3 regions of the Kitasatospora sp. NPDC005751 genome follow, and region 3 is predicted to be linked to each of the others. Evidence: riboswitches for the same ligand, from Rfam matches in the RefSeq annotation. Region 3 holds a riboswitch; each other region holds the start of a gene.
The links. Region 3 has a riboswitch for thiamine pyrophosphate ahead of thiC (phosphomethylpyrimidine synthase ThiC). Riboswitches for the same ligand answer to the same signal wherever they lie in the genome.
Positions count from the first base shown of each region.

Region 1: it holds a riboswitch for thiamine pyrophosphate, as region 3 does, so the genes downstream of both, thiO (glycine oxidase ThiO) here and thiC (phosphomethylpyrimidine synthase ThiC) in region 3, are expected to answer to the same signal.
Region 2: it holds a riboswitch for thiamine pyrophosphate, as region 3 does, so the genes downstream of both, ABZ497_RS08780 (cytosine permease) here and thiC (phosphomethylpyrimidine synthase ThiC) in region 3, are expected to answer to the same signal.

Region 1 covers NZ_JBEXYC010000001.1:268,667-271,933, forward strand. Annotated here, with positions in the region: gene ABZ497_RS01200 (Rv2175c family DNA-binding protein) at 1-102, opposite strand, end outside; gene ABZ497_RS01205 (FAD-dependent oxidoreductase) at 155-1,360, opposite strand; TPP riboswitch at 1,459-1,571, shown strand; gene thiO (glycine oxidase ThiO) at 1,575-2,735, shown strand; gene thiS (sulfur carrier protein ThiS) at 2,732-2,941, shown strand; gene ABZ497_RS01220 (thiazole synthase) at 2,944-3,267, shown strand, end outside.
Region 2 covers NZ_JBEXYC010000006.1:61,345-64,611, forward strand. Annotated here, with positions in the region: gene ABZ497_RS08775 (glycerophosphodiester phosphodiesterase family protein) at 1-188, opposite strand, end outside; gene ABZ497_RS08780 (cytosine permease) at 321-1,799, opposite strand; TPP riboswitch at 1,792-1,940, opposite strand; gene ABZ497_RS08785 (trypsin-like peptidase domain-containing protein) at 2,328-3,267, shown strand, end outside.
Region 3 covers NZ_JBEXYC010000015.1:17,777-21,043, forward strand. Annotated here, with positions in the region: gene ABZ497_RS16755 (hypothetical protein) at 1-54, shown strand, start outside; gene thiC (phosphomethylpyrimidine synthase ThiC) at 203-2,014, opposite strand; TPP riboswitch at 2,010-2,144, opposite strand; gene ABZ497_RS16765 (hypothetical protein) at 2,299-2,505, shown strand; gene ABZ497_RS16770 (SPFH domain-containing protein) at 2,609-3,267, shown strand, end outside.

The DNA.
Region 1 (3,267 bases), on a different contig from region 3:
GTCGCGCACCTCGGTGACCCGGACCCCCCACTGCTCCGAGATGTCGGGCAGGTACATCCAGTCGGTGACCAGGGATTCAATCTTGCTTTCGATCTCACTCACGTCACCAGACTGCCACCTCCAGGGCCCGCCGCGCACCAACCGGCCCCGCGGACTACCCCGCGACGGCCGACTTCAGGGCCACCGCCGGGTCCGCCGCGCGCACCGGATCGAGCACCGCGGCGCGCTCGACCAGCCGGCGGCCCTGGGTGAGATCGCGCGGGCGGTCCACCGTCAGCAGGGCCCGCAGCACGCCGTCCCGCAGCCAGAGCACCGCCCAGGACGGGTCCTGCGGGGAGCCGCGCCAGAGCAGTTCGTCACCCTCGCCGTGCCGCCCGGCGTACTGCACCGTCCGGCCGAACTGCTCCGACCAGAAGTAGGGCACCGGGTCGTACGCCACCTCCGCGCCGAGCACGGCGGCGGCCGCCGCCGCACCGGACTGCAGCGCGTGGTCCCAGTGCTGGACGGTCAGCCGGGCGCCGGCGCGGGCCGACGGGTAGCTCACGCAGTCGCCGGCCGCGTGGACGCCCGGCAGCGTGGTGCGCAGCCGCTCGTCGACCAGGATCGCGCCGGCGGCGTCCAGCGCGACCCCGGAGCCGGCCAGCCAGCCGGTCGCCGGGCGGGCGCCGATGCCGACCACCACCTCGTCGGCGGGCAGGTGCGAGCCGTCCGCCAGCAGCACCGCGCCGGGCTCGACCGCCGCGACGCCCACCCCGCAGCGCAGCTCCACCCCGGCCTCGGCGTACCAGGCCGCCATCGCCCCGCCGATCACGGCCGGCAGCGCGCCGGGCACGGGCGCCGGGCCGGCCTCGACGACGGTGACCTCGCAGCCGGCCGCCCGGGCGGCGGTGGCCACCTCGGCGCCGATCCAGCCCGCGCCCACCAGGACCAGGCGCAGGCCGGGCCGGAGCAGGGCGCGCAGCGCCAGCGCGTCGTCCAGGGTGTGCAGCAGGTGGGCGCGCTCGGCGCCGGGCAGGGCGCGCGGGGCGGCGCCGGTGGCGATCACCAGGGCGTCGTACGGCAGGTCGCCGCCGTCGGTGCGCAGCACGCCGGGGGTGAGGCCGGTGGCGCGGCGGCCGGTGAGCAGTTCGACGCCGAGCTGCGCGAGGTCGAGGTCGAGCGGGGTGGCGTCGGCCTTGCCGAGCAGCACCTCCTTGGAGAGCGGCGGCCGGTCGTACGGGGTGTGCGGCTCCTCGCCGACCACCACGATCCGCCCCCGCCAGCCGCCCTGCCGCAGGCCCGCGGCGCAGTGCGCCCCGGCCAGCCCGGCCCCCACCACGACCACCTGATCCGTCCCGCTCAGCTCTGCCACGCCCGTCACTGTACTGGCGGGCGCACGGGGCGCCAGAGGGCCTCGGGCGCCCCGCGTCCGCCCCTCGTACTCGCCTTCGGTGGCGGCGACCCCCGGAGTTATGGTGGGGGCACCATCACGGGAGCCCGGCGGACCGGGCTGAGAGGCGGGCTTGCACGGCCTGCGACCGTCCGAACCTGATCCGGGTCATACCGGCGAAGGGAGAGCAGCGACTTTGACACGCATGGCAGCAGGTACCCATGCCCACGTGCTGGTCGTCGGCGGCGGCATCATCGGCCTCGCCGTCGCCTGGCGGGCGGCCCGGCGCGGACTGACGGACATCGCGGTGGTCGACCCCGACCCGGGCGGCGGGGCCGCCCGGGTGGCCGCGGGCATGCTGGCCCCCGTCACCGAACTCCAGTACGGCGAGGAGCCGTTGCTGCGCCTCGGGATGGCCTCCAACGAGCGGTACGCGGCCTTCGCCGACGAGCTCACCGAGGCTTCGGGCGGCCGGGACACCGGCTACCGCCGGTGCGGCACCGTCGCCGTCGCCCTCGACTCCGACGACCGCGAGGAGCTGCGCGAGCTGCACGCCTTCCACGGGCGGCTCGGCCTCGACTCGCAGTGGCTGACCGGCCGGGAGGCCCGCAAGCTGGAGCCGATGCTCGCCCCCGGCGTCCGCGGCGGCCTGCACGTCACCGACGACCACCAGGTGGACGGCCGCCGGCTGGCCGCGGCGCTGGTCCTCGCCTGCGAGCGGGCCGACGTGCGGCTGCACCGCACCGAGGCCACCGAGCTGCTGGTCGAGGGCGACCGGGCCGTCGGCGTCCGGCTCGGCACCGGGGAGACCCTGACCGCCGACCGGGTGGTGCTCGCCGCCGGCTCCCGCAGCCATCTGCTGCCCGGCCTGCCCGCCGGTGTGCTGCCGGCGATCCGCCCGGTGAAGGGCCAGATCCTGCGGCTGCGGATCCCCCCGGCCTACCGGCCGTTCCTCTCCCGCAACGTCCGCGCGGTGGTGCGCGGCCAACACCTCTACCTGGTGCCGCGCGAGGACGGCGAGCTGGTGATCGGCGCCACCAGCGAGGAGCAGGGCTACGACACCACCGTCACCGCCGGCGGGGTGTACGAGCTGCTGCGCGACGCCCACGAGCTGGTCCCCGGCATCACCGAGCTGCCGCTGGTGGAGACCTCCGCCGGGCTGCGGCCGGGCTCGCCGGACAACGCACCGCTGCTCGGGCCGACCGCCCTGCCCGGCCTGGTCGCCGCCACCGGCCACTACCGCAACGGCGTGCTGCTCACCCCGGTGACGGCCGACCTGCTCGCCGAGTACCTGGTCACCGGCACGACGCCCGCGCTCGCCGAGCCGTTCTCCCCCACCCGCTTCACCACGAAGGTCCCCGCATGAGCGAGATCGAACTCACCGTCAACGGCGAGCCCCGCCGGGTGCCCGCCGCCACCACCCTGGCCGAGGTGGTGACCACCCTCAGCCGGGCCAACTCCGGCGTCGCCGCCGCCCTCAACGAGGCCGTGGTGCCGCGCGGCTCGTGGCCGCTGACGCGGCTGGCCGCGGGCGACCGGGTCGAGATCCTCACCGCCGTCCAGGGAGGCTGACCATGGCCGACGACGTGTTCACCATCGCCGGGACGGCCTTCGGCTCACGCCTGATCATGGGCACCGGCGGCGCCCCCAGCCTGGACGTCCTGGAACAGGCGCTGCGGGTCTCCGGCACCGAGCTGACCACCGTGGCGATGCGCCGGGTCGACGCCACCACCCAGGGCTCCGTCCTGGACGTGCTGACCCGCAACGGCATCCGCGTGCTGCCCAACACCGCCGGCTGCTTCACCGCCGGTGAGGCCGTGCTGACGGCCCGGCTGGCCCGTGAGGCGCTCGGCACCGACTGGGTGAAGCTGGAGGTGATCGCCGACGAGCGGACCCTG
Region 2 (3,267 bases), on a different contig from region 3:
ACGCAGACCAGATGCCCGTCGGCCGTCACCCGGACGTCGCACTCGACCGCGTCCGCGCCCTCGTCGAGCGCCCGGCGGTAGGCCGCGAGCGTGTGCTCGGGCAGGGCGTGCGAGGAACCGCGGTGGGCGATCACCTGGACGGGCCGCGCGGTGCGCGCCGCCGCCGGGGAGAGGTCAGGGCTGGTCACGCCGTCCACGATAGGCGGCGGAAGTGACACCCGGGCGAAGACGGCCCCAACCTGCGGGGCCGTCTTCGCCCGCGCGCCTCGTCGTCCGCCCTTCCCGGCGCGCTGCCGCAGGCCCGACCGGGCCCGCGGGCGTCAGGCGGCGGGGGTCCGGCGGGTGAGCGGGGTGAGCGCCCAGGTGACCAGGGCCGGCACCAGGAAGCCGAACAGGGACGCCGAGGTCCACTCCTGGGGCGTGAAGTGCAGGGCCTCCTGCACGGAGGTCCAGAAGTCCGTCCACCAGCCGGCGATCGCGGTCGGCGCGATCAGCTGGTAGACGGCGAAGCCGAGCGCCCAGGGCAGCAGCATCAGCCAGCGGGACGGGGCGTCGGCGGCGAGGTTCCAGCCGCGCCGGCCGGCGCCGAGGAAGTAGTCGACCGCCAGTACCGCGAACATCGGCACGAACACCGAGCCGATCAGACCGAGGAAGGCGTAGTAGGAGTCGGTGAACTCGGTGATCTGCAGCGCCAGCACGGTGATCAGCAGGCCGGTCGCGCCGGTCAGCACCCGGCGGTCCACCTTCGGCAGCAGGTTGTGGACCGACATCGCGGTCGAGTACACGTTGGCGAAGGACTGGTCGGTCTCGCGCAGCACCAGCACCAGCAGGAAGAACCAGCCGGCCCAGACGCCCAGGAACGAGTCGAAGATCCGGGAGGCGTCGCCGTCGGCCTGCAGCAGCGCGAACAGGCCGAGCACGTAGCACCAGACCTGGGCCACGGTGTAACCGGAGAAGCTGCCCCAGAACGCGGAGCGGGCGGTGCGGGAGTGCCGGGTGTAGTCGGCGGCCAGCGGGACGAAGGAGATCGACACCGCGATCATCGCGTCGGTGGCCCGGAGGAAGCCGTGCCAGTTGCCCGCGCCCGGGTCGGACACGCCGCCCCGGCCCAGCTGGACGGTGAAGTAGACCATCGCCACCGCGACCGCCGCGGCGACGAAGCGGCGCAGCACCGCGATCGCGCCGAGCGGCCAGATGGTCAGCGCGGTGGTCACCGCGCCCGCCAGGACGACGAAGAGCCAGCGGTAGCCGTCGGTGTGCGCCACCGTCTGCGCGCCCATCGCGATGACCAGCAGCTCGTACACGCCCCAGCCGATGCACTGGACGATGTTCAGCACCGTCGGCACGTAGGAGAGCTTCGTCCCGAACAGTCCGCGCAGGTTGGCCATCGCCGGCGCGCCGGTCCGGGCCCCGATCAGCGCGGCCACGCCGAGCATCGCGGTGCCGACCACGGTGCCGACCACGATCGCGGTGACCGCGGCGGCCAGCGACAGCTCGCTGCCGGGTGCGCCGAGCACGGTGGCGGCGGTGGTGAAGCCGATCAGGCTGACGCCGAGGTTCATCCAGAGCGCGAAGTGGTCCCGGAAGCGGAGCGTGCGCGGCGGCTCGGTGTCGAGGACGAACGGGGCCTCGACCCGGTCCGCCCGGTCCGGACGGTCCGGACGGTCCAGGACGGCGGTGCCCGCTCCGGTGGAACCGGCCGCCCCGCCGGTGGCGTCGCAGGGATCGGTCGCGGACGATTCGGGGAAACCCTTGGACGCGGGCGCGCCCGAAGAAGAGGATGGCGAAGCAGGCGGCATGGCCGATACTCCCTACGCCGGCATTACCCGGACAGGTTCCGGCGGTCTGCGCCCCCTCGACGGTCCGTCCACGGAGCTCGTGGCGTACGGTCGACCGGCGCACTCTCAGCCTGGTGGGTCCAAGCTCCCGCGTGTCAGTTTGGAGCGACAGGCTAACCGGCGCGGGAGTGAACGCCAAGGCCAGGCGTCCGGCGGTCCGCATCGCGGGACGCTGCGCGGCGGCCTCGCACGGGGTCCCGGGGGGCCGTCGCGGGGGCCTGCCTGGGGGCCGTTGTCGGGCCGGGCTAAGGATTCTTATGACTTCTTCAGAGGGGTCCTTACGGCAATCGAATCGAGTGTGCGAAAAACTATGGTTGTTGGTCCTGTCAGCTATGGAGGTCGTCCGTGAGCACCGAGCGCGAGGTTGGGCCCACCGGGCCACAGGGGGAGCAGCCCTCCGACGGCCAGGGGGTAGTGGGTCCCGCTCCTGACGGTCGGGCGCCGGTGGCGCCCGGTCCCGTCCAGGCGGCGCCCGAGGCGGACCGGACCGTGACGGACACCGGCGCCGGGGCGCCCGCCGCTCCGGCCGCGCCCGCGTCCGGCGGGTTCACGCCGACGCTGGCGTTCAGCAAGGTCGGCGCCCCGGACCCGGTGCCCGCCGTGCCCGCCGAGCCGGTGGCGGCTCCGGCCGCCGAGGCCCGGTACATTGACGCACCTCCGCCCGTCCTGCCGCCGGCCCCGGCCGCGCCGGCCGCCCCGGTGGCCGCGCCGGTCACCAACCCGTACGCCACACCGGGCGCCCCGGTCGCGGCGGCGTCCCACGACCCGTACGGGGCTCCGGCCGCGCCGGCGCCGCACCACCCGTTCGGCGCCGGCCAGCCGCTCGGCGGCTGGGGCGGCCACGAGGCCCCGCCCGGTGGCCCCGCCGCCCCCGGCGGCCCGGGCTACCCCGGCGGGCCGCTCGGCTACCCGGCCGAGTACCCCGGCACCCCCGGGCCCGGCGGCCCGCGCAAGAAGCGCGGCGGCCTGATCGCGCTGATCGCCGCCGTCGCCCTGGTCGCCGGTGTGGCGGGCGGGGCGCTCGGCGTCGCCGTCGCGGACCGCAACGACAACGGCATCAGCGCGGCGGACGACCACCGGAGCACCACCGTCCAGGCCAGCACCCAGAAGAACGAGCCCGCCCCCGGCTCGGTGGCCGGCATCGCGCAGAAGGCGCTGCCCAGCGTCGTCACCATCAAGGCGCAGGGCAACGGCGAGTCCGGCACCGGTACCGGTTTCGTCTTCGACACCGAGGGCCACATCCTCACCAACAACCACGTCGTCGCGCCTGCCTCCAACGGCGGCAAACTGACCGTCAAGTTCGCCGACGGCACCTCCTACAGCGCCTCGGTGCTCGGCCGCGCCGAGGGCTACGACGTCGCCGTGGTGAAGCTCGACAACCCGCCCAAGGACAAGCTGACGCCGCTTCCGCTGGCCGACTCCGACAAGG
Region 3 (3,267 bases):
GAGATGACGGACAGGAAGCATGAGATGGCTGGGTACAACCTCTACGGCGGCTGAGGTCAGGACTGTCCCGATCCCTGGCGAGCCGTCGCCGGGTAGGGCGTCCTGGGAGGCCCTACCCGTCTCGGGGGACGGATGCGGTAACTCGGTGGGGGCCAGAAGCCGAACGGAGCTCCTGGCCCCCACCGAGCGCGGTGGTGTGTGGTCAGTCCGCCATCGGCAGGTAGACCTTGTTGCCCTGGGCCTTGAACTCCTCGGACATCGCCTTCATGCCCTCGACCGCGGCCTCGTCGTACTCCGGCGAGGCCGCGCCGGCGCCGAACTTCTCATTGATGGATTTACTGATCTTCATCGAGCAGAACTTCGGGCCGCACATCGAGCAGAAGTGGGCCGTCTTGGCGGGCTCGGCGGGGAGGGTCTCGTCGTGGAACTCGCGGGCCGTCTCCGGGTCGAGGGCCAGGTTGAACTGGTCCTCCCAGCGGAACTCGAAGCGGGCGTCGGAGAGGGCGTCGTCCCAGGCCTGGGCGCCGGGGTGGCCCTTGGCCAGGTCGGCGGCGTGGGCGGCGATCTTGTAGGTGATGACGCCGGTCTTCACGTCGTCCCGGTTGGGCAGGCCCAGGTGCTCCTTGGGGGTCACGTAGCAGAGCATCGCGGTGCCCCACCAGGCGATCATCGCGGCGCCGATGCCCGAGGTGATGTGGTCGTAACCGGGGGCGACGTCCGTGGTCAGCGGGCCGAGGGTGTAGAACGGCGCCTCGTCGCAGATCTCCTTCTGGAGATCCATGTTCTCCTTGATCTTGTTCATCGGGACGTGGCCCGGGCCCTCGATCATCACCTGGACGTCCCGCTCCCGGGCGATCCGGCCCAGCTCGCCCAGCGTCTGCAGCTCGGCGAACTGCGCCTCGTCGTTGGCGTCGGCGATCGAGCCGGGGCGCAGGCCGTCACCGAGCGAGAAGGTGACGTCGTAGCTCGCGAGGATCTCGCAGAGCTCCTCGAAGTTGGTGTAGAGGAAGTTCTCCCGGTGATGGGCCAGGCACCAGGCCGCCATGATCGAGCCGCCGCGCGAGACGATGCCGGTCTTGCGACGGGCCGTCAGCGGCACGTACCGCAGCAGCACGCCGGCGTGCACGGTCATGTAGTCGACGCCCTGCTCGCACTGCTCGACGATGGTGTCCCGGTAGACGTCCCAGCTGAGCTCCTCGGCCCGGCCGTCGACCTTCTCCAGCGCCTGGTAGAGCGGCACCGTGCCGATCGGGACCGGGGAGTTGCGCAGGATCCACTCCCGGGTGGTGTGGATGTTGCGGCCGGTGGAGAGGTCCATGACGGTGTCGGCGCCCCAGCGGGTGGCCCAGGTCATCTTCTCCACCTCCTCCTCGATCGAGGAGGTGACGGCGGAGTTGCCGATGTTGGCGTTGATCTTCACCAGGAAGTTGGTGCCGATGATCGACGGCTCCACCTCGGGGTGGTTCACGTTGACCGGGATGACGGCGCGGCCGCGCGCCACCTCGGCGCGGACGTACTCCGGGTCCAGGCCCTCGCGCAGGGCCACGAACTCCATCTCCGGCGTCACCACGCCGCGCCGGGCGTAGGCGAGCTGGGTGACGGAGGCGCCGGACCGGCCGCGCAGCGGGCGGCGCGGGCGGCCGGGGAAGACGGCGTCCAGGTTGCGCAGGTTCCCGCCGCGCGGCGAGGTGTGCTTGATCCCGTCGTCCTCCGGGCGGGCCTCGCGGCCGTCGTACTCCTCGACGTCGCCGCGCTGGCGGATCCAGGCGTCCCGCAGCGGCGGCAGGCCGCGCCGCACGTCGGCCTCGTAGGCGGGATCGGTGTACGAGCCGGAGGTGTCGTAGAGCGGGACGGTCCGGCCGTTGGTCAGGACGACCTCGCGGTACGGGACCCGCAGGTCGGGGCGGGACCCCTGGCGGTAGGCCTTGCGCCAGGCCGGGGTCGGGTAGCCGGTGGCCGCGCTTCCGGCGGCCTGGTTCCGGGCAGACTGCGGCTGTGCGTCGAACGTGGTCATCAGACCCTCTACTCCCTACGCCGGCATTACCCGGTCAGGTTCCTGCGGTCGACGCAGCGGTCGGCACGTCCAGTGACGTTCCGGTCAGCGCCCTCTCAGCCCGGTGCTCCGAGCTCCCGTGTCCGCAGGCGGTGTTGCCTGCGCATGACGTCCAACACCGTAGCGAGCGGATCGCCGCTGGTCCAGAGGGGGTCCCGGGCGGCGCTCCGGACCACGGGGCGCCGCGGCGCTCCGGGGCGGGCAGACTGGCAGTCACGCGGGGCGGGCGGCGAAGGAGGAGCGCAGTGATCGGGAGCACGGGGCGGGTCAGCGGAGCGGTGGGCGCGGGACTGGTCGGCGAGGTGATGGTGCACGTCCCGGAGCGCCGGGGCACGGAGGCGTTCCTCGCCTATCTCGCCGTGCCGGGTGACCGGTTGTCGGTCGGGACGCCCGTGGTGGTGATCGAGTACCACCCGCCCCGGACCGTCTACGTGGCACCGATCCTGCCGTGACAGGGTTGTGACGGACGGTCATGTGCGATCCCTTCTCCTCCGGGTGCCCCGGGCGGACAATCCGAGTCGGCGCATCTCATGCGCCGAAAGGGGGAGTTGAACCATGGTGTTCGTCATCATCGGGACCGCCGCCGGGGTACTGCTGGTGGGTGTCACGCTCTTCAAGCTCATGTGGCGGGTCGCCGAGCCCAACGAGGCCCTGATCATCTCCGGCTCCCGGCACCGGACCGAGGGGGTCGGGGACGGCCTGGGCTTCCGGATCGTCACCGGGCGGGGGACCTTCGTCACGCCGGGGCTGCAGGGCGTCCGCCGGCTCTCGCTGGACCTCAACGAGGCCGAGCTGGACGTCGAATGCGTCACCACGCAGGGCATCCCGGTCCGGGTCAAGGGCGTGGTGATCTTCAAGATCGGCGACGACGACGTCTCCATCGCCAATGCCGCCCGGCGATTCCTGGACCAGCAGAAGCTGATCAGCCAGCGGGTCCACAACGTCTTCGCCGGCCACCTGCGCTCGATCGTCGGCGGGCTCACCGTCGAGGACATGATCCGGGACCGCGAGCGGCTCACCGGGGAGACCAGGGCCGCCTCCGGGCTGGAGATGGAGAAGCTCGGGCTGATCATCGACACCCTGCAGATCCAGGAGATCATCGACCCGACCGGCTACATCAAGAACCTCGCCATCCCGCACGCCGCCGCCGTCCAGCGGGACGCCCGGATCGCCCAGGCCGCGGCCGACCGGATGGCCACCGAGGCGGAGCAGGA